Regions from separate parts of the Sneathiella sp. D3-11 genome, predicted to be linked through region 1. Evidence: riboswitches for the same ligand, from Rfam matches in the RefSeq annotation. Region 1 holds a riboswitch; the other holds the start of a gene.
The links. Region 1 has a riboswitch for glycine ahead of gcvT (glycine cleavage system aminomethyltransferase GcvT). Riboswitches for the same ligand answer to the same signal wherever they lie in the genome.

Region 1 (11,435 bases):
TCACCCCTGTGCCTTTTAACGTGCTATCGTCAAACAGGGCCTCATGCATACATATGCCTTCAAACGGCGAATGGAGCTTGTCATCTAAGCCTACCCGAATGTAGTTAGCATTAAGGACCGCATCTTCCGCAATCTGACGAAGTCCATCTGCGCCATGGCTCTGCATATAAGCCAGTGCACGGATAAACATGCCCATCTGCCCATGATACCCCTTCATCCGGCCAAAACTTTGAACGGCGGCACCGCTCTTCTGCTCAACAAGATCAAAGCCATTTTCACCATGAGTTACGAAAGGGATCGGCGCGAAAGGTGCTAGGGCTTCAGAGAGAACAACGGGTCCCGAGCCAGGTCCACCGCCGCCATGCGGCGTGGAAAAGGTCTTATGCAGATTAATATGCATCGCATCAACACCAAGGTCGCCCGGACGAACCCGACCAAGAATGGCGTTGAGGTTGGCGCCGTCACAATAGAAGTAGCCACCGACTTCATGCACCATATCGGCAATTTTCTTCACGTCTGTTTCGAACAGGCCGCAGGTATTCGGGTTCGTCAGCATGACTCCGGCGACATCAGGACCAAGCTTGTCGGCGAAGGCGTCAAGATCCATCCGCCCGTCCTTTCGGGCCGGAACCGCATCCACCTTATAGCCGCAAAGCGCCGCCGTTGCCGGATTTGTACCATGAGCCGATTCCGGCACCAAAATGCGTGCCCGGCTCTCTCCGTTCGCTTCATGGGCCGCACGGATGGCCATTACACCACAAAGCTCTCCATGCGCACCAGCGGCTGGGGACATCGCAACCGCTGGCATACCGGTAATTGTCTTAAGCCAATGGGCCAGACTATCAACCAACTCCAAAGCTCCTTGAACGGTGCTTGTCGGCTGCATGGGGTGCAGGTCGCCGAGTCCGGCAAGCCGGGCAACTTTTTCATTGATTCGCGGATTATGCTTCATAGTGCAGGACCCCAAAGGATAAAATCCTGCGTCGATCGCATAGTTTTGTCGGCTAAGCCTGACAAAATGCCGGAGGACCTGTGGTTCCGACAAATCGGGCAGTCCAATGGATCCTTTCCGCTCAATCCCGCCAAGGCGGCTCTTCACGGGCTGTGGGTCGGCCATATCGACACCAATTCTACCCGGAACGCCTTGTTCAAATATCAGAGGTGATTCAAGGTCGAGACCTTTATTTCCAGTATAAGTTTTAAGCGATGTCTCGCCTTCGGAAACTGCCGTCGGTTGCGTCGGGCGTCCTTTATTATTCAGCATTAGAGCACCTCCTTCAACGCAACGACAAATTCATCCATATCCGAAGCCGAGCAAGTTTCAGTCGCCGCGACAAGAAGTAGATTCGTCATCTCCGGGTCATCCGGGATGAGGCGGGACACCGGTACGCCCCCAAGTATGCCCTTCTCACCAAGCTTTTCGACTGCGCTTGCTGCATTCATCGGCAGGCGAAGTGTAAATTCGTTGAAAAAGCTGTCGTTGAGAATCTCCACACCATCGATCACCTCGAGCTTTTCTGCAAGCGTGACGGCCTGTGAATGATTGAGTGAGCCCAGCTTCGTCAAGCCGTTCTCACCTAGAAGGCTCATATGAATCGTAAAGGCAAGGGAGCAGAGGCCGGCATTCGTACAAATATTACTTGTCGCCTTTTCACGGCGGATATGCTGCTCCCGCGTGGAGAGGGTCAGAACGAACCCACGCTTGCCATCCTGATCCACAGTCTGACCGCAAAGCCGACCTGGCATCTGCCGAACAAATTTCTGCCGCGTCGCAAGAAGACCTACATATGGTCCACCGTATGAAAGCGGCACGCCGATTGACTGCCCCTCCCCTGCGACAATATCCGCGCCCATTTCTCCGGGAGATGTGATTGCGCCCAGCGACACCACTTCGTTCACCGCAACAACAAGGAGAGCACCCGAGGCGTGACATTTTTCCGCAAGCACGCTCAAGTCATGAAGTCGACCGAAAAAATCCGGATTCTGTACAACTACACAGGCTATATCCGATCCAATGTGATCGTCGAAACTCTCCTCGCCCGAAACAGCGGATGGTAGATCGATTGTCTCAAACTCGGTAAATTGCAGCGTTGTATGGGTAACATCGCGGTAATGAGGATGCAGATTGCCGGAGATCACCGCCTTTTTTCGCCGTGTCACCCTGCAGGCCATCAAAACAGCCTCCGCACAGGATGTCGCGCCGTCATACATAGACGCGTTCGCGACTTCCATCCCCGTGATCAATGCCACTTGAGTCTGAAATTCGAACAAGGCCTGAAGAGTACCCTGACTGATTTCCGGCTGATATGGCGTATAAGCCGTCAAAAATTCGGAGCGCTGGATAATATGGTCCGCAACAGAGGGAACGTGATGCTGATAAGCGCCTGCTCCCAAAAAACAGGGGACCGAATAGGGCGAGAGATTCTTTGCCGCCAGTTTCCGGAAATTCTTCTCAACCACCATTTCACTTTCATGAAGCGGCAAATCAAGCAAGCCCTCAAGACGGGCTTCTTCCGGGATATCGGTAAAGAGATCGTCAATCGATCCAACACCGATTTTCGTCAGCATTTCATTCCGTTCCCGGTCGGTATGCGGCATATACCTCATTCGTCGAGACCTTCGATAAATGTTTTATAGGCGGCTTCATCCATCAGGTCGTTCAATTCCGCACTATTCGTTACGCGGACTTTAGCAAACCATCCGCCTTTCATAGCATCCTCGTTGACCACGGTTGGCGCGCCTTCCAACTCAGCGTTGACATCAACGATTTCACCGCTCACCGGGGAATAAACTTCTGATGCTGCTTTCACGCTTTCGACTACTGCGAGTTCATCTCCCTTGGTAATTTCATCGCCTACCGTCGGGACTTCGACATAGACCACGTCGCCCAGCTGCCCCTGAGCATAATCGCTGATGCCGATCGTCGCCACGTCGCCTTCGAGCAGCACCCATTCATGATCTTCTGTAAATTTGTAAGACATTCATTACTCTCCAGTGAAAAATTATCCTCGATAATAGCGCTGCTCGACGAACGGCATTTTCGCAACCACGGCGGGGCGAGACTTACCTCTGACAAGCAAATTTATTTTCGTTCCAACGGCTGAAAAATCAAGTGGGACATAGCCCATCGCGATGGGAATTCCAAGGCTGGGAGAAAACCCACCAGACGTAATTTCACCGATGGTCTCTCCCGCTTCATTTGTAATTACCGTATGTTCGCGTGCAGGCGCACGACCTTCAGGTAAAATACCCACGCGTTTCATCGCCGGTTTATTCGCGATGTCGGCCTGAATAATATCCGCACCGGGAAATCCGCCCTCAATGCGGCGGCGCTTGCTGATCGCCCAGATCAAACCGGCCGAGATCGGCGTTGTCACTTCGTTAAGGTCGTGGCCATAAAGGCACAGCCCCGCCTCCAGACGGAGCGAATCACGTGCGCCAAGGCCAATTGGCATTACTTCGGTTTCGTCCAACAGCTTCCGACATATCTCCTCTGCCTGATCATTCGGGATGGAAATCTCGAATCCGTCTTCGCCCGTGTATCCAGAACGGGTCACGAAACAGGGAACACCATCTATTTCAACTTCGCGATAGTTCATAAAAGACATAGCGACGACTTCCGGTGCATACCGCGCGAGGACGTCGACTGCTTTTGGACCTTGCAGAGCGACAAGAGCTCTATCAGTCAGCTCTGTGACCTCAGCCTTACCTGCAAGCCCGCCTGTCAGCAGCGCGATGTCCTGTTCCTTACAGGCGGCGTTCACAACAACGAAGAGATCATTCTCTCGCCGGGTGACGATAAGATCATCCAGAATGCCGCCCTGATCATTTGTGAGAAAGCTATAGCGCATCTCGCCCGCCGAAAGCGCCTGAATATCCCCAGGAATAAGTGCCTCGATAGCTCCCGCAGGATTTTCGCCCGAAATAACCACCTGCCCCATATGGGAAACATCGAAAAGCCCGGCCGCCTCCCGGGTATGCAAATGCTCATTCAGAATACCGGCAGGATATTGCACAGGCATGTCGTAGCCCGCAAACGGCACCATCTTGGCGCCGAGTTCGACATGCAAATTGTAAAGGACGGTTTTTTCGTCGACGAAGTTTCACTCATAGGACAACCCTGGTTGCGGACAAAAGCCAAATTCTCCAGCAAAAACCCGCTGGATTGACCCCCTCTGTCCTATAACCTGAGAGAATTGACGATGTTGGCAACTGCCATATCGCTTACCCCTTCGGTGAAATTACATACGTAATTTGCTTTCCAGAGTTTCATCCCCCTGCGGTCCGGTTGCCTGAGAGTTTCCGGGGTGGTTGCTCCTTCGGCGATGGCTCATAACGACCATCTCTCCCGCGGGGATCGACTGAATATCCGCGCGATAATAATGTCGATTTAAGAATAGTCAAACAACTATTGGCCTCACGCCCGTAATTAGCTCTGCAATTCCAACTGCTCACGTGTGAGCTGAAATCCGATGATAATTACATAATCCCCCCGGTCTTAAGGCCGGTCAAGGGGATGCGTTGTTCCAGTTCTTCCTGAACAGTGGCACGACGACGTCCTTCCTCAACCTCGACCGGGCTATAGAAAATTTTCTTGGCGATAATCTCGCCCGTTCTTTCCGCTATAGCGACAAAAAAAGGAAATTCCTCTGTCTGGCTGGTCGCAGCCGGTCCCTTGGTCGCCCCTATGCGCAGGATGAGCTCAACAACAACGGCTGTGTCATCGTCCACATACTGGCATTGGCCACTAAATGGGGCGATGATGCCTTCAAATTGAACGTCAACAAGGTCGCGCCCCTCCCCTTCACGAAAGATAGTGATGGTCTCTGCACCGGGTAGCACTTCCACCCGTGGGCAGGGAAGTGGTGGTTTAGAGCTGCCGAAAATGCTGAATATATCTGTATCGACACTACCGCTGCAAGCTGATGTAATTAGCAGTGGAACAGTCAGAAAACATGCGCGTAAAGATGTATTTATGAATTTGAGACTAGGCATAATGTTAATGTACCGGCGTATAAGGAACTAAAGAGTATTTTGGACGCTATCGCAAACGGCAAGACACCAGCCTGCATATGTCCAAAGAAATACAGATTTTCGGACGACGGCGCAATTGTTGCCATCATCATTTGAATTTACCTCGCCTAGATATGGCATTACCCTTGAAACTGTTGTATGAGTTCGGCAAATCTAGGATGGTCCAGCGGAATTAGCAAGTTTTCACGGTCCGCAGGAATATTCTATGAACCAATTCAGGCTTGGAAGCAATTATGGATAGATCAGAACGGACATTGCTATTGGCGGCGCCGCGCGGTTTTTGCGCTGGCGTGGACCGTGCGATCCAAATTGTTGAAAGAGCCCTCGAAAAATATGGCGCGCCGGTCTATGTCCGCCATGAAATTGTGCATAATCGTTTCGTTGTCGAAAGCCTCGAAAAGAAGGGGGCAGTCTTCGTTGACGAACTGGCGGATATACCAAAAGACGTTCCTGTGATTTTTTCAGCCCACGGTGTCGCAAAATCAGTACCGGCCGAGGCGGAAAACCGCAAAATGTTCTATATCGACGCTACCTGCCCGCTTGTCAGCAAAGTGCATCGGGAAGCGGAACGCCACGAACGGGACAATCATGAGATTATCCTGATTGGTCATCGCGGTCATCCTGAAGTAATCGGAACGATGGGACAACTTGCCGAGGGTCAGATCAGCCTCATTGAAACGGCGGAAGAGGCAAGATCCTTTACCCAAAAGCAGGTTGGGAAAAGCTTGGCTTATCTCACTCAAACAACACTTTCCGTTGATGAAACAGCAGAAATTGTTGGCATTCTTAAGAAGCGCTTTCCGTCGATTGAGAGCCCCAGAAAAGAAGATATTTGCTACGCAACAACCAATCGTCAGGCAGCCGTGAAAATTCTTGCCGAGCGCTGTGACGGGATGCTGGTTATCGGCGCGCCAAATTCCTCCAATTCGATGCGTCTAGTTGAGGTGGCGGAAAAGTCCGGCTGCCGTCAAGTAGCCCTTGTTCAACGGGCCTCGGATATTCCTTGGGACAGTCTTCAGAACGCATTCACAATTGGCATCACAGCCGGAGCATCCGCCCCCGAAACACTTGTCGAAGAGGTGGTCGAGGCCTTCTCTCAACGATTCAGCATTACGGTGGAGGAAATAGTCACCAATCAGGAACAGGTGGTTTTCAAGATGCCCAAAATTCTGGAACCAGAGGCCATGAAGTAGTTTATGGCAGTATATACTGACATTTCCGACGATGAGCTGGATGACATGCTGGATCAATATGATCTGGGTCAGGCGCTGTCGTGCAAAGGCATCGCAGAGGGCGTAGAAAATTCCAACTATTTGCTCCATACGGAAGCTGGCTATTACATCCTTACACTTTATGAAAAGCGGGTAAATGCTGAAGATCTGCCGTTTTTCTTAGGACTGATGGAGCATTTGGCCGCGGGCGGTTTTATGTCGCCCCGGCCCATTGCTGCGAAAGACGGCAGCAGCCTAAAACAGGTTGCCGGGCGTCCTGCTGCAATTATCGAATTTCTTGATGGTCGCTCAGTCAAACGGGTAACGCCACAGCACTGCAATCTTCTGGGACAAGCATTGGCGCAGCTTCATACGATCGGCAGTGATTTCAAGATGACGCGTGTTAATACACTCTCCCTGTCGAGCTGGCGGCCTTTGTATGAAGCCTGCATGAAAAGCGGCATGGGCCAATCGGATGCGCGGATTTTTCCTGAAATTGAGGTGGAAATCACATTCCTCGAAAATCACTGGCCAACCGATCTGCCAAGTGGCGTAATCCACGCAGATTTATTCCCGGATAATATCTTTTTTCTACAAGACAAAGTGAGCGGAGTTATCGACTACTATTTCGCCTGTAGCGATTTCTTTGCCTATGATCTTGCCATCTGTGTGAACGCCTGGTGCTTTGAAAATGACGGCAGTTTCAACATCACAAAGGCGCGAAAACTGTTGAATGGCTATCGGGAAGTTCGGGACTTCTCACAGCAGGAGCTCGAATTTTTGCCTCTACTTTGTCGCGGCGCAGCGATCAGGTTTCTCCTGACCCGCCATTACGACTGGATCAACCAGATTGAAGGGGCGCTGGTTAAACCCAAGGACCCTATGGAATATCTCAAAAAACTACAATTTCACCAAGCGGTTAAAAATGTCGCCGCATACGGCCTCGACTAAAAACTCTCGTGGAATTCAATCGAACAGGGAATCAATTTCATCCTGTGAAATTTCGTGACCTTCTGGCCGTGGGCCACTTAATTCAACATCCTCATCGAATTGCGGTTCTAGCTCCGCAACCTCAAGTTCCTCAAGTTCATCCTCGCCGCCGAGAATATCGATCATCTTGCTGATCCTCTCGTCGACAAAGCTCAAGGTAGTCACAACCTTGGAAATCCGCTGACCAGTAACATCCTGAAAGTTACAGGCTTCGTAAATCTTCATTACCGCAGCACTGATTGCCTCTATGCTTTCAACCTCCTCCGGGGAACTTGTATGCAATTGGAGGCTCTCGTTTTTGTCTTCTATCGTTTCAACAGCTTCAAGAATGGCATTGGTTGCATTCTCCGTATCACCGACAACCGCATCAAGCTGGTCGGTAACTGAATTAATTTTCTGCCCCTTCTTTGAAGAACTGAGTGAGGCAATTTCACGGCGAGTTTCGAGGATAACATCAGAAAGTTCCTGCAATTCCTGGCGTAATATTCCTAGCTCTTCTGTCGCTTTCACTTCTTCAGAATCGCTCTCCGGTACGACAATCTTTTCATCTTGGCCAAGTTGAACCTTGATGTCGTTAAGAGCATCAATGATCTCATGATATTGGTTGTCCGTTATTCCCTCATTCGTAAAAGCAGGATCTATTGAAACGCCCGAGCCAAATTGTTTAATTTCTGCGGAGAATAGTTTTTTCTGCATCTTGCCAACTCGAATCTATTAATTTTAGTTTTCTGCAAGGGTAACGGCCTCGCTTTCAATATAATTGCCAGAAATGCGCTAACATTAGGTTAAAATTACATTTTCTCGAAGTTTGCCGACTCAGGGCATACATGCTAAAGCCGGGCAGTTGAGATTAGTCGCGTATCGCCACGGTTCAGGAGCTTGTTTATGTCAGAAAATATTGTTGTAATTTACACGGACGGCGCCTGTTCAGGTAATCCGGGTCCCGGGGGATGGGGTGCCCTTTTAAAGTATCAAGGCAAAACAAAAGAACTATGCGGGGGAGAAGCGGAAACAACGAACAACCGTATGGAACTGACCGCCGCTATTATGGCGATTAATTCACTAAAGCGCCGTTCTACAGTCGAGCTACATACCGACAGCACTTATGTGAAAGACGGTATCACTAAATGGATGATTGGGTGGAAAAAGAACGGCTGGAAGACGGCCGCCAGAAAACCAGTAAAAAATAAGGACCTCTGGCTCGCGTTGGATGACGCCATATCAAATCACCAAATCAGTTGGAAATGGGTCAAAGGCCACGCAGGGGATCCCGGCAATGAAAAAGCCGATCAGCTCGCCAATGAGGGTATGAAAAAATTTAAGCGCTAACGGGCGCAACCATCACAGACAAGTCACAATGGGGAAGGCAACCGCCCTCCCCGATGAGAAAAACAATCAGAGCTGACCCAGCAAGGTTTCAGCGTCGGATACCTCGAAACCACCGGTTTCTTCAAGGTTAAGCTGTGTTACAACGCCATCGTCAACAACCATGGAATAACGACGGGAGCGAACACCAAGCCCGGCACCGGAGGCATCGAATTCAGCCCCGATAGCCTTGGTAAAGGCCGCATCCGGGTCTGCAACCATTTTAATGCTGCCCGCGTTGTGATCCTTACCCCAAGAGGCCATCACAAAAGGGTCATTCACGGAAAGACAGACGATATCGCTCACGCCTTTTGACGTTAAATTCGCCGTATTATCTACAAAACCAGGCAGGTGCTTTGCCGAACAAGTGGGCGTATAGGCACCGGGCACTGCGAACAAAGCAACTTTCTTGCCGCCAAAGAGATCCGCTGTCGATACTTTCGTCGGTCCTTTTTCGGTCATCATCATTAATTCGGCATTTGGAAGTTTGTCACCAACTGATATCGTCATTTCTGTTCCCTATTCTTAAATAATCGCATAATTCAGCCCCGCCACTTTAACATAATGATGTAGGCGAAAATAAAAAGTTTCAATTACAGCTATTCTGAATTTTATTCGATGCGGAGATCCGCTTCACCTGCCACTGAGCCATCAAAAATTGTGACGGTGATGTCTTGGCCGGATATCCGGTCCGACTTCGCAGGAAGATGTCCTTCAAGTTCGAAAGCCACGTGTCGACGATCTGCTGACAACGAAGCGCTGACCAGATCGAAATATGTGCCATCTTCTCCCTCAACAATGATGGATGGTTTATTTAGAGGCAATGTTGACGTCGCTGTAACGGCAAAAAGACGATCATCTTTACTGCTCGCCATCACTTGCGTCAGGACGGCAGTTTCTGAACCGATTTTCTCGGGTACACGGCGGGAAAATGCCTCAATAATACTGGCGTCTCCAGTAGTTTCTGCACTTTTCGTATCGAGAGTGAGGGTAAATTCAAGCTCATAGGGAATGCAAACATCCTCACAAATTCCCAGTTGAAGCCGAAGCTTAAGGTCAAGCGGATTTCCCGGTTCCTGCAACGTAATGTCTATAGGAAAGACAACCTCATCATGATACCCCCAGCTTGAAAAACCATAAGCATCAAATTCTTCGGGCAGAGGCCATAAAACCTCCGCTGATTTCAAATTTTCAGACCCGCTCCAATCGAGTAGGGGAGGAATTCCGGCATCCCCGGGGCTGCGCCAATATGTTTTCCAGCCGGGGGCTAACTTAATCTGAAGGCCGACCCGAAGAGAATCGAGTCCCTTCACCCCTTCAACAGCAGATATCAGCCGGAGCTTCGATTGATCTGTACTGACCCAGTCGGGTGCTGTCTCAGCTCTGGGTGAAAGGCTGGCACCTAACAACAGAAAAACGAAAATACCGCAGAAATACCCAAAATTCAGTAATCTCATTCAGAATTAGCCTTCTGCCTTACAATGGATTATTCACCACATATATAAAACAATATTAAGGGTTGATATGTCACAATCACGTCATGAAGACATTCGACGGCTGGGATTCTTTTAAAGCAGATACATATTTATATTATGACCGCAAATACAATTGATACAGGCTATTTGGATGGAAAACTCTTGGTTGCGATGCCAAGCATGGGTGATCCGCGCTTTAAAAAAGCCGTCATTCTGCTCTGCGCTCACTCAGAATCGGGTGCCATGGGCATCCTGCTCAACCGATCTCTTGATGCGTTGAGCTTTGAGGATTTGCTTGAACAACTCGAAATTCCGAAAGCGGAGGCCGCCCGCAATATCGAAATTCATTTCGGCGGCCCTGTCGATACAGAGCGTGGCTTCGTTGTTCATTCCACCGACCTTCTTTACGACACCACTCTGATGATCGACGATGATATGGCACTGACTGCGACCGTAGATATGCTGAAAACCATTGCTGGCGGCAGCGGACCAGAGAGCAGTTTTCTCGCTCTTGGATATTCCGGCTGGGGCCCGGGCCAGCTTGAACAGGAAATTCAGGAAAATGGATGGTTGGTCGTCGATCCGGACGCGGATATTGTTTTTGGACCCAAATTAGAGACGAAATGGGAAGTTGCCATACATAAGCTTGGTGTAGACCCCTCCCTCCTATCTGGCGATATGGGGCACGCCTGATTACGATTAATATGGTGAAACCGGGTCAGTATTCAAAATGGCGTACAGCAGATGATCATGCCAAACGCCGTTGATGCAGAGATATTCCCGTGCCAAACCTTCCCTTAAAAAACCAACCTTTTCGAGCAGAAGTGAGCTTGGAATATTTGATGGCAGGCAAGCAGCTTCAACTCGCCTTAATCCGAATTCACTGAACAAAACCGGCATCAGGCCGCAAAGCGCCTCATACATATAGCCTTGTCGTGCATGGCGCTGGCCCGTCCAGTATCCAACTGTGCCGGTCTGTGCGACACCCCGACGGATTTGGCCAAGCGTGATCCCGCCAATCAGGTCATGACTTTCTCTATTGAAGATGAAGAATGCCTGGCCCAAATCATCCTTCACATCCCTCGCATAACGCCGAAGTCGCGCCTTGAAGCTTGCCTTAGTGAGAGAATCCTCTGTCCAGACTGGCTCCCATGGCACGAGAAAGTCTCGGCTGTCTGACCTAAGTTCTGCCCAAGCACCCCAATCCGACAATTTCGGGGGACGGAGCATTAGTCGCTCAGTCACCACCCGGGGTCCACTTCCCATCAATGACAGCTTTTCCAACACTCGACGCGGACCTCCTTGGTGTTCCTACACTACCTGAATCTTGCCGTGATCTGATCAAACGACTCAAGATTTT
Region 2 (11,435 bases), 1.1 Mb from region 1:
GCCGGTTGACCTTTGCTCCTTAAGCTCCGTGATAACAAGCTCCGGATAGACGGTATCGCCATAATATACCGGCCCTAAGAATTTTGATGACTGGTCAATAAAGGCAACGAGCGATTCACCAATTACATGCGGGAATATTCCGGCACCGGAGGCAGTTTGTATCAACACCTGAAACCCATGTGCCAGCAACTCCGGATGCCCCTGAGTTTTGCAATATTCAACATCATAATGAATCGGGTGATTATCACCGGAGGCCGCCTGAAAGGCAGAGAAATTTGCATCACGCAATGTCCGCGATGGAATGTAGAACCTTTGGCCGACGGTCAAGTCTTCGAAATAGCTTGCTTCGGCAAATTTGTGGTTTTCTGGGTTAAATTGATCTTCGGACATTCCTCGCCTCACTTGTTTATCAAGTCTTGTTCGTTATGGCATTTGTTTAACACTGCCGCTGCGCTATAGTTAAGGGACATATCATGGCAACGCAAGGAGCTATTCATGAAAGGCGACACGTCAATTATCAAGCATCTTAACGTCATTCTAAAGAATGAATTGACGGCCATTAATCAATATTTCCTGCATGCTCGCATGCTTGAAGACTGGGGCCTTAAAGAATTAGGCGAGAAAGAATATGAAGAATCCGTCGATGAGATGAAGCATGCAGACAAGCTCATCAAACGGGTGCTCTTCTTAGAAGGTCTTCCAAACCTGCAGGATCTCGGCAAGTTGATGATTGGCGAAGACGTCGGGGAAATCATCGAATGCGACCTTAAAATGGAGCATGTCGCTCACGTCGATTTAAAAGCGGCCATCAAAGATTGCGAAAGCAAGCAGGACTACGTATCCCGCGATTTGCTGGTCGATATCCTTGAATCTGAAGAGGAGCATATTGATTGGCTGGAAACCCAGCTTGGCCTAATTGAGAAGATGGGACTTCAAAACTACGTTCAGTCACAAGTTTCCTAAATTAGCCCCTTAGTAGCAAATTCCCGCCCTATAAACTTCCCTTGCCATTGACAATTAGTCGCACAGCGCTTAATTTATTAGGAATGATTGTCATTTTTAATATTAAACAAGTTGAAGAATGTATATTTGCCTTTGTAATGGATTGACTGATAGAGACATTAAAAGCGCCGTCGCCTCAGGTGCGCAACGCATCGCAAATGTCTATGAAACACTGGGAGCAGCACCACAATGTGCAAAATGCACATCTAATATCCGGGATATCATCCGGGAAACAACCGGTAGCAGCGCGCCAATCACCGTTCGGCGCTGATCCGGCGACATCACCCTGTAATCTTAAATATGCTGGAAATTTGAAGAAATTACCCCCACCCGTTAGGGTGAGGGAAAATTCAGTCTAAATGGCCTTATTATTGATTTCAGCCTTGGCCTGGGCATACTGTTCTTTTAAGCGATCAACATATTCTTCAACACTTGGCACATCGCTTACGCTGCCAATTCCCTGCCCGGAACCCCATATGTCTTTCCAGGCTTTCGATTTACCCGTACTACCGCTGCCGAAATTCATCCGGCTTTTATCGGCACCCGGCAAATTCTCCGGATCAAGCCCCGCTTTTTCCACACTGGGGCGCAAATAGTTACCGTGAACGCCGGTAAAGGTGTTCGTATAGAGAATATCCTCGCCTGTGCTTTCAACGATCATATTTTTGTAGTCGTCTACCGCGTTGGCTTCTTTGGTAGCGATAAATGCACTCCCCATATAGGCGAGATCCGCGCCCATTGCCTGGGCTGCAAGGATTGATCGGCCATTCGCAATGGCCCCGGAAAGAGCAATCGGCCCATCAAAGAACTGCCGCACTTCGGAGACAAGCGCGAACGGACTTAACCGCCCCGCATGCCCGCCAGCGCCCGCGCAAACCAGAATTAAACCATCGACGCCTGCTTCCAATGCCTTTTGGGCATGGCGGATGGTAGTCACGTCATGCAGGATAATTCCGCCGTAAGAATGTATCGCCTCAACAATTTCATTCGGGGCCCGAAGGCTCGTGATGATAATCGGCACTTCATGCTTAACGCAGAGTGCAACATCTTCCTCCAAACGAGTATTTGACGCATGTACAATCTGATTGACAGCAAAGGGGGCGACCTTCTTGTCAGGATTCGCCGCCGCATAGTCAGCAAGTTCTGACTTGATCTGAAAGAGCCATTCGTCAAGCTGAGAAATCGGCCTTGCATTAAGAGCAGGAAAAGATCCGACGATGCCCTGCTTGCACTGAGCAATTACCAGTTCAGGCCCGGATACAATAAACATTGGTGATGCAATAACTGGGAGAGAAAGACGCCCTTCCAGAACGGTCGGCATTGTCATTTACGAGATGACTCCTGATACTGGGATAAATATAGCCAAGCCTGGATCTTACGCCCAGTTACTTGGCTATGGATGGTTGAGCTAAGTCTGGATCTTGCGCCCAGTTACCCGACCTTTTAATTATTTAGCCAAGCCTGAATCTTTTCGCTCAGTTACCCGGCTTGGGCATTTTCTTAGCAGGCTTTTTCAAAGATGACAAATTGTCATTATTGACAAAATTTCATTTTTTTATTTCGCACCTGCAGCATTATTGCGAAAAATCATTGAAAAACATAATATTATTACCTTTGGGTGCTCATTAAAAAAATTCAGAGATATCGGCATTAGATCAGATTTGGGCTCAAAACAATGTGATCTCACCCCGATTCACAAAACATGATTCTCTTTATTGCTTATAATTTCCATCAAACCAGACCCAATATGCCCGGCTATTATTTCCTACAGAGCGGGAAAATTTGACCGCTTACCTATATCGCATCACTCCTGTCCGTCTCTCAAAGGAACGAAAAAGCGAAGAAATACAGACTTTTTACCTTTCCCTTGATACTGGCACAAAGGCTGCATACTCGATGAGTAGATAAATTTTTATGGAGACTATTCGTGCTGCAAGCTGAAATGAACACACAATCTGTTGCAAACAGATTCGAAAAACGTGGGGCCTTTCGCGTATCAAACCCGGTCCTCAGCGTAGAAATTGAGGGCATTCGGTTTTCGACAGAGAACTGGTCTCTTGACGGAATGCTGCTAAACGGTATCGCAGACCATGTTATACTTGATCAAACTGTCGAAGGAATTATCGGGCCCGTTGGCTCCCCAGAAATGTGCCGATTTGGCGGACGCATCGTGCGAATTGATGAAGATGAGATGACAACGGCGGTGGAACTCGATGAAAAAAGCGCTGATGTCGCGGCATTGCTACCCCTTTGGGTTTTGAAATACGGCACCCGTTGATCCATTTCGGAAGGCCCGGACTTGACAATGCCAAAGCGCGGTCTCTAAGGTCTATGTGAATTGCCGGACTATGCTGGCATTCCTTGATTATCCTGATGGGAGAGACCGGACTTACCGGCGCCGAAGGAGCAACCGCCCCGGAAACTCTCAGGCACATGTACCGTCAGGAAAGAGGGCTCTGGAGAGTATGCTGAGGCCATGGCTAACGCATCACCGAAGAGGTAAGTCGGCGATATGTCGACGTAATCTTTCAGGTAACCGGACAGAGGGGGCATCTATTGAACGCATTGGTGAATTTTTCACCAGAGTGAGAAAAGGTGCCTGTAAATGACAAAACCATCCAAACCCGGCCTTGGCAACGTTACGCCAGTTGTACCATCAAAGCCAACTGCACCGCCTAACCCAACGTCTCAGTTGGATATCAACATCAGCGTAACCGATCTTTATACAATCGGTATTGGCCCATCAAGCTCCCATACCGTGGGGCCCATGCGGGCGGCAAAGCGTTTCGTCGATCGTCTAGCGTCAGAGGATTTACTTGATTCGACCGATCGTCTGCTGGTCGAGCTTTATGGCTCGCTTGCTCTCACTGGCGCCGGTCATGCGACGGACATTGCTATTCTTCTTGGACTAAGTGGGGAACGCCCTTCCTCCGTTGATCCGGAGAAAGTACAACCGCTTATCGACAAAATACGGACAAGCGGGGAAATTTCACTAAACGGACATCGTATAATTCCCTTTTTTGAGGACCAAAGTCTCCTTTTCCTGAAAGATCAACTCCTTCCTGAACATTCTAACGGCATGCGGTTCTATGCCTATGATGCAAAGGGTGCGCAGCTTTTCTGCCGGGACTATTTCTCCGTGGGAGGCGGATATGTTGTCTCTCACAACGAAGGGGACAGGGCAGAAACGAAGGGTCATAACATTGTGCTACCCTATCCTTTCACCTCCGCAGACGAACTTCTCGATATGGGCAAGGAAAGCGGCCTCACCATTGCTGAGATGATGCTTGCCAATGAAAGCAGTTGGCGAAGTGAGGAAGAAACCTTCGCCTTCCTTGATGATGTCAATGAAGCCATGATCAACTGCATCAAGAGGGGCTGCGAGGGAGAGGGTATCCTGCCGGGCGGCCTTAAGGTAAAGCGCCGGGCAAACGCGTTGTATCAAGACTTAATGGAAAATCCGGAGCGCGCCTCCCGCGATCCACTGACCGTTCTTGACTGGGTTAATCTCTACGCCCTCGCCGTCAATGAGGAGAACGCCGCCGGTGGGCGAGTGGTGACGGCTCCCACAAATGGTGCGGCCGGGGTAATTCCCGCGGTACTTAAATATTACCAACGCTTCTGCCCCGGCGTCACAAAGGAGGGGACGCGCAATTTCCTGCTCACCGCAGCAGCAATTGGCGCAATCTATAAAAAACGCGCATCAATCTCCGCCGCAGAAATGGGGTGTCAGGGGGAAGTGGGGGTCGCCTGTTCCATGGCTGCAGGTGCCCTTACCGCCGTTCTGGGAGGCACGAACGAACAGGTGGAAAATGCCGCTGAGATCGGCATGGAGCATAATCTTGGTTTGACCTGCGATCCGATCGGCGGATTAGTGCAGATCCCCTGCATCGAACGCAATACCATGGGCGCGATGAAGGCGATTAATGCCTGCCGCCTCGCGCTGTCCGGTGACGGCACGCATGTGGTATCTCTTGATGAGGTGATCGAGACGATGCGCCAGACCGGCGTCGATATGCTCAGCAAATATAAGGAAACCTCGCAAGGTGGCCTTGCCGTTAACGTCGTGGAGTGCTAGCTGCTCAATCTTCGCGCGTCAGTATCTTCTGGATATGAAGCGGGAGAGCAAAAGCCGCAAGATGGACTTCCGGTGTATAATAGTCCGTCGTGATCCCGGCCTCGACAAAGCGTGCGACAAGGCGGGAGAGACTCACTTTTCGATGATCCGGCTCATCCGTCGCCCAGCCGTAGGCCATCACTCCACCGACATAACTCGGGATCGCGGCGAGATAAAAACTGACATCCTTGAACAAACTACCGAGACGGTCATAGCTCGTTTTTAGTTCTTCTTCCTGAACGAAAGGCACGCCGTTTTGCGTAATTATAATACCACCGTTCGCAAGACGGGCCTTGCAGTCCGCATAGAATTCCTGTGTATAGAGGACTTCCCCGGGTCCATGCGGATCAGTGCTGTCGATAATAATTACATCCCATTTCTCATCGGTCTCTCGCACAAACTTGCATCCATCGGCGATGATCAGATCAAGCCGGGGGTCGTCAAAGGCGCCACCCGAGATCGACGGCATGTATTTCTTGCTAAGCTCGACAACGGTCCGGTCGATATCCACCATGGTCACGGCGATATTTCTATGCTTCATGAGTTGCCGCGCCGCGCCGCCGTCGCCGCCGCCGATAATCAGGGCGCGACTAACCTTGCCATGGGCCAGAACCGGCACATGAACGAACATCTCATGGTAGATAAACTCATCTTTTTCGGTTGTCTGCACGGCGCCGTCGAGAGACATAACGCGTCCAAACTGGCTATTCTCAAAAATCATGAGGTCCTGCAGCTCAGTCTTCTCGCGATAGACAACCTTTTCCACATTAAGCGCTAGATTGACACCCGAATGCAGCCCCTCATCAAAGAGTTCCATCAACTGACAATCCCCCGCTTGATTTCATTAAGCTGGACAGTTTCGGGTTTAAACGCTTCCCGCAGGATCGGGATAGCCTTGTAAGGATCGGTCTTGCCACACATGAAGATATCGAGTGCCATAAACCCGCGCTCCGGCCAACTATGAAAGCTGATATGGCTTTCGGCAAGCACCGCAACTCCGGAAAGACCATCGGGCTCAAACGCATGAATATGAAAATGCAGCAAGGTCGCCCCCGCTGCATCAATCGCATGGCGGAGCGTTTCTTCGATCAACAAGGGATCGTTGAAGCCCTCCCCTTCCCAAAGATCGACGATCAGATGAGTCCCTGCGAAGGTCAACCCATCCTTATGAACGAAATAATCGAGACGATCTTCTTCCGCCGCCGCAGGTGAAATTGCCATTTTCTCATCCTTGAGCATTCTTCCCGTGAATGCTCCTTGAGTGCCTTACCATAAAAGGTGCCGCGTTATCGCCGAGTCGGCCTGCAAGTGCAAGAGAAAAGTAGTTACTTCGCTTGTGTTTCAGACACAAGTCGACGCAAGATGGAGCGGATGGAACGCACGCTATCAACAGGTCGCCAAAATGCTAAAAAAAATGTCGAACTATTCAGTTTTAAGTATAGCGTTTATTCCCGAATAGTCAGGATTGTTATGCTGGAAAAGGGAATCGCGCTTGAAACGCATGAGATTAACCCCTTCGCCGAAGATGCATCGGCCAATTATATCGACATCCATCCCTTCAATCGCGTGCCGGCCATCCGACATGGTGATTTTACTCTTTATGAAACAGGCGCAATAACTCAGTACCTGGATGAAGCATTTGAAGGGCCATCCTTACAGCCCGAGACAGTAGTGAAACGCGCCAGAATGCGTCAGGTCATCTCCATCGTCGATAGCTATGGATACTGGCCGCTCGTCCGTAAAGTCTTTTCCGAGAGGGTCTTTAATCGCGCTTTCAGAGAGACGACAAACGAGGCTGTTGTAAGCGAAGGATTGGAAGAAAGTGCCCCTGTACTTGCTATCCTTGAAAACCTAGCGAGCGATAGTGGATATATCGCAGCCACCTCTTACTCTCTCGCCGATGCACATCTGGTACCGATGATCGATTATTTTCTGATGGCACCTGAGGGTACGAATATGTTCCAGAGCTATCCAAAGCTTGTAAGATGGTGGAATTGCGTGAAAGAGCGACCGAGCACTATTGCAACACGACCTTTTTTGACATCGGAAAAACCTTAGGAGCAATCCACGCAGCCAGTTTATGCATGAGTTAAAGGTAGGTTAGGATTAATCAAAAGAAAAATTTATGGATAGGAAGCCAAAATGCGCCTAATCAAGCCGACCGATTTTGAAGGTAAAAATGCATGGGATGCCCTTGGTATTGAGAAGATATCGAACGCCACCGTTCGTCTTCATTGGACGGATCAACCCTATATTTGGCATGTGAATGACGGACCGGAGGTATTCGTTCTGTTGGATGGTAAAGTCGATATGCATATACGTGAGGCTGGGCAAGAAAAGGTTCTGACGCTATCCCCCGGTGATATTTTCCATGCTGAAGCCGGCGATGAGCATAAGGCTGTTCCGCGAACGCCTGCGCGCATTTTGGTAGTTGAGACTGAAGGTAGTATTTAACCCCAGAACCAAAATTTCACTTACTGCAAATGCACATATTCATAGTCAACCGGCATGTTATTGATGCCACGATCAGGGGCCGCGATCCAGCCAGCCATCTTGCCGGGCTCGGTCACCTGCTGCATCAGGCTGTGAATGTAGACGCGATCATTTTCGGAAGGGAGAAACTCATCATGACGACGGTCAAACTCGTCCGCTGAAATAAAGTCCCCTTTCGGGTCGGTAACCACATCCGCCCAGAATCCTATTTTTCGGCGAAACCGGCTTGACGGCAATTCAATAGCGAAATCAAATCCCGCTTTCTTAATCAGGCGATTCCAACGCGTTATCCCGACCATGCAGTCCTTGATATAAGCCGTGCGCACCTGATCGTTAATGGCACTACGAACCGTAATCTCTTCCGTTTGCACACCACCGGCGTCATCAGGCTTTTCTATCTGTAAGGAGGTTTCCCGCTCCACATGATCCTTGAAAACCCTTTCATCAGGGCGCCCCTTGATACCATTCGCAAAGCTAATCGCCGCATTAGATGAAACTTCCGCACCGAACAAATCCATGCAGGACGAGAACCAGAAATTTACAAAACGCTGCAGGGTCGGCAGATCGATGACCCCTGCTTTGCGCAAGGTTGCCGGGTCGTCCGTCTTGAGTTCCGTCATGACCTCTAAGGTGCGCTTGATTATCCGAGTGATGCCAGTTTCACCAACATACATATGATGCGCTTCCTCCGTCAGCATGAACTGACAGGTGCGCGCGAGCGGATCGAAGGAGGATTCGGCCAGGCATTTCAGCTGATATTTCCCGTCACGATCCGTGAAGTAAGTAAACATAAAGAAGGAAAGCCATTCACTGATCGGCTCGTTAAAGGTGCCGAGAATGCGTGGATTATCTTCGCTGCCAGAATGGCGCATCAGCAGATCTTCCGCTTCCTCCCGGCCATCGCGACCAAAATAAGCATGCAGTAGATACACCATCGCCCAGAGATGCCGCCCCTCCTCCACATTAACTTGAAACAAATTGCGCAAATCAAAGAGTGACGGGCATGTCTGACCGAGAAGGCGTTGCTGCTCAACCGACGCCGGTTCGGTATCGCCCTGAGTCACGATCAGACGGCGAAGGATTGAGCGATACTCCCCTGGCACCTGTTGCCATACCGGTTTGCCGAAGTCGTCGCCAAAGCCGATAGTCCGATCCTTTTCTCGATCCGCAAGGAAAATACCCCAACGATAATCCGGCATCTTCACTGCACCGAACGTCGCCCAACCTTTCGCGTCAACAGACGTTGCCGTGCGAAGATAGACATCACTCGTCTGGAACCCTTCCGGCCCCAAGGTCTGCCACCAATCGAGGAAACGCGGTTGCCAATGCTCAAGTGCCCGTTGCAAACGGCGGTCATTGCCAAGATCGACATTATTCGGGATGAGTTCCTGATAATTGATCGCCATCCTACACTCTCCTTTTGTCAAATTCTGCTTTGGTACCGCTGCCAAATAATTTAAGCGCACCTTTTTCACCAACGGCATTGGGTCGATTGAATATCCAGTTTTGCCAAGCAGATAGGCGCCCGAAAATCTTCGTGGCCGCTGTCTCGGTTCCGCCGAAGCGCAAGTTCGCCTCAAGACCGGTGAGAGCATCAGGTGACAAGCTGGAACGTTCTTCTATCAGCAGCCGGATTTCATCCTCCCAATCAATGTCATCGGGAATGAAAGTGACAAGGCCCCTTTCCTCCGCCTCTATCGCATTGATCTCTATACCGGTTTGCTGCTTCAGGATATTGAGGGCCGCTTCATCTTCATAAAACCGTCGGGCGAGTCGTGTAATTCCATTCACGGCTTCGTAAGCGCCGAAATTCATCTCGCTTAAGGCAATATATGGCGGATTGCCGTCTTCTTCAGCAATATCCAGCATATAAGTACGATCTGCCGCGAGCGCGAGTTCGTAAAGAGTGCCCGCGAAGCAAGAATCTTCTTCAATGAGAGCGAAGAGACTGCGGGAGGACACATCGAGGCGCGCCAAGGTCCGGCGTAGCATGCCAATCACTTCCCGAACAAACCAGTCGTCCTGATTCTCTGAGAGAATGGCATCGGTCTTTAATACGGCGTCGATTTGCCCGCGCGTTTTAAGAAGGAAGGTACCGACCTCCTCATTATTCGCGCGCAGCATCAATATAGCGTCGTCCAGCTCACGCGCCATAGCAAGTGGCCACCAGCTGGCACCCGCCGCATGAATATCTGTAACTGTTTCCGGCAGTTTGGAATCAGGAGACGTGATTGTAATTGTCGCGGCCCCGGCCTCTGCATCCAGCGTGGCATCGACATAACGATAATGATAACCGCCCTCATCTATCCGGCGATCAAGCGCCGTCAGTTCAATTCCTTCTGCATGCTCCGGACGAGAACTATTTGTGGCCAATTCCTTCGCGCGCGCCATTACCTTCTCATCAAAGTTATTTCGCGGCACGACCTCATCGACCAGCCGCCATTCTTTCGCTCGCCGTCCGCGCACCCCGTCAGGGTTGGTGCAAAACACATCGGCAAGATCATGGCGAACTTTGCGCTTATCCGTGAGGCGAGTAAGGCCGCCTGTCCCCGGGAGCACCCCAAGAAGTGGCACTTCCGGCAGGCTCACTGCGCTGGAGCGGTCGTCAATCAGGAATATTTCATCACAGGCTAGCGCCAGTTCATATCCCCCGCCAGCAGTCGTGCCATTACAGGCAGCCAGAAACTTTATGCCTGAAAAACGGCTCGAATCTTCAATGCTATTGCGGGTCTCATTCGTGAATTTGCAGAAGTTCACTTTCCAGCCATGGGATGAAGTGCCCAACATGTAGATATTGGCGCCGGCACAAAACATCTTCTCCAGCCCACTTGTAACGACAACGGTGCGGACTGTTGGATATTCAAAACGGATCCTCTGCAACGCGTCGTTCAGCTCAATATCCACTCCAAGGTCATAAGAATTGAGCTTAAGCTGATATCCCGGAACCAGCCCGCCATCCTCATCAACTGCCAATGTCAGGGTGGCAATGTCATCATCAACAGAAAGCTGCCAATGGCGGTAATCATTGGGATGTCTGTCAAAGGTGATCATGGGGTTGCCATCCAAGGTTGCCTATGGAAAAATAATACACTACATGCACTAAAGTGCATGTCAAGCAATTTGCCGTACATTAACCCGCCAGAAGGCCCGTCGTCACACGCTCCAGATCGAGAATACTTTCTGAAACCTCTTTGTCGGCAGTATCGCAACTTGCGTCCGCACGTCGGTAGAGCGGCTCCCTTGCCGCAAGAATCTGCTTAAGATCGGCCATTGCCTCGCGGCTGTTCGCCATGGGGCGCATATCCCCTTGGGCAACGACCCTCGCCATATGTTCTTCCGGACGCGCCTGAAGCCAGATGACGTGGGTTCTGCTTAACAGAAGAGAGAGGGTCTGCTCATCGACGACAATGCTGCCACCCGTCGCGATCACAACATTATCCTGCCGGGTAACAATATCCGTCAGGCAACGCCGCTCCCACCTGCGAAAGGAAGGTTGACCTGCCAGCGCGAAAATTTCGTCAAGGCTTGCCCCAAATTCCTTTTCAACAACCTTGTTTAACTCGATATACCGAAAACCAAGTCTTTCTGCTAGAAGCGGGCCAAGGGTTGATTTTCCGGCGCCACGAAGACCGATCAGAGATATGCGCTGGCCCTTTGCAGCTTCTTCCGATTTGACCAGATGCTGTTGGGCTACCGCAATGACAGCTGCAATCTGCTCCGACGGCAATCGTCTTGCAAGCCTGTGAAGCTCGCGCATTTCCGAGCTGGACTCCTCACCAACTGAGACCAGATCAACAAGAGACGTATCCATGGCCTCGGCAAT

Region 2: it holds a riboswitch for glycine, as region 1 does, so the genes downstream of both, AC0L73_RS07220 (L-serine ammonia-lyase) here and gcvT (glycine cleavage system aminomethyltransferase GcvT) in region 1, are expected to answer to the same signal.

The regions. Positions count from the first base shown of each region.
Region 1 is NZ_CM147911.1:2,475,908-2,487,342, reverse strand. Features, by position in the region: gene gcvPB (aminomethyl-transferring glycine dehydrogenase subunit GcvPB) at 1-1,264, opposite strand, end outside; gene gcvPA (aminomethyl-transferring glycine dehydrogenase subunit GcvPA) at 1,264-2,607, opposite strand; gene gcvH (glycine cleavage system protein GcvH) at 2,604-2,981, opposite strand; partial or broken gene gcvT (glycine cleavage system aminomethyltransferase GcvT) at 3,003-4,085, opposite strand; glycine riboswitch at 4,174-4,267, opposite strand; glycine riboswitch at 4,271-4,361, opposite strand; gene AC0L73_RS12680 (hypothetical protein) at 4,480-4,842, opposite strand; gene ispH (4-hydroxy-3-methylbut-2-enyl diphosphate reductase) at 5,268-6,227, shown strand; gene thrB (homoserine kinase) at 6,231-7,196, shown strand; gene AC0L73_RS12665 (hypothetical protein) at 7,212-7,931, opposite strand; gene rnhA (ribonuclease HI) at 8,121-8,564, shown strand; gene AC0L73_RS12655 (peroxiredoxin) at 8,631-9,110, opposite strand; gene AC0L73_RS12650 (protein-disulfide reductase DsbD domain-containing protein) at 9,212-10,057, opposite strand; gene AC0L73_RS12645 (YqgE/AlgH family protein) at 10,193-10,768, shown strand; gene AC0L73_RS12640 (GNAT family N-acetyltransferase) at 10,775-11,359, opposite strand; gene AC0L73_RS12635 (M16 family metallopeptidase) at 11,392-11,435, opposite strand, start outside.
Region 2 is NZ_CM147911.1:1,393,961-1,405,395, forward strand. Features, by position in the region: gene AC0L73_RS07195 (MaoC family dehydratase) at 1-390, opposite strand, end outside; gene bfr (bacterioferritin) at 496-963, shown strand; gene AC0L73_RS07205 ((2Fe-2S)-binding protein) at 1,082-1,273, shown strand; gene AC0L73_RS07210 (NAD(P)H-dependent flavin oxidoreductase) at 1,358-2,329, opposite strand; gene AC0L73_RS07215 (hypothetical protein) at 2,930-3,280, shown strand; glycine riboswitch at 3,367-3,453, shown strand; glycine riboswitch at 3,457-3,548, shown strand; gene AC0L73_RS07220 (L-serine ammonia-lyase) at 3,701-5,080, shown strand; gene speE (polyamine aminopropyltransferase) at 5,085-5,936, opposite strand; gene speD (adenosylmethionine decarboxylase) at 5,936-6,340, opposite strand; gene AC0L73_RS07235 (glutathione S-transferase family protein) at 6,491-7,177, shown strand; gene AC0L73_RS07240 (cupin domain-containing protein) at 7,262-7,573, shown strand; gene boxB (benzoyl-CoA 2,3-epoxidase subunit BoxB) at 7,594-9,018, opposite strand; gene boxC (2,3-epoxybenzoyl-CoA dihydrolase) at 9,020-10,663, opposite strand; gene AC0L73_RS07255 (helix-turn-helix transcriptional regulator) at 10,743-11,435, opposite strand, start outside.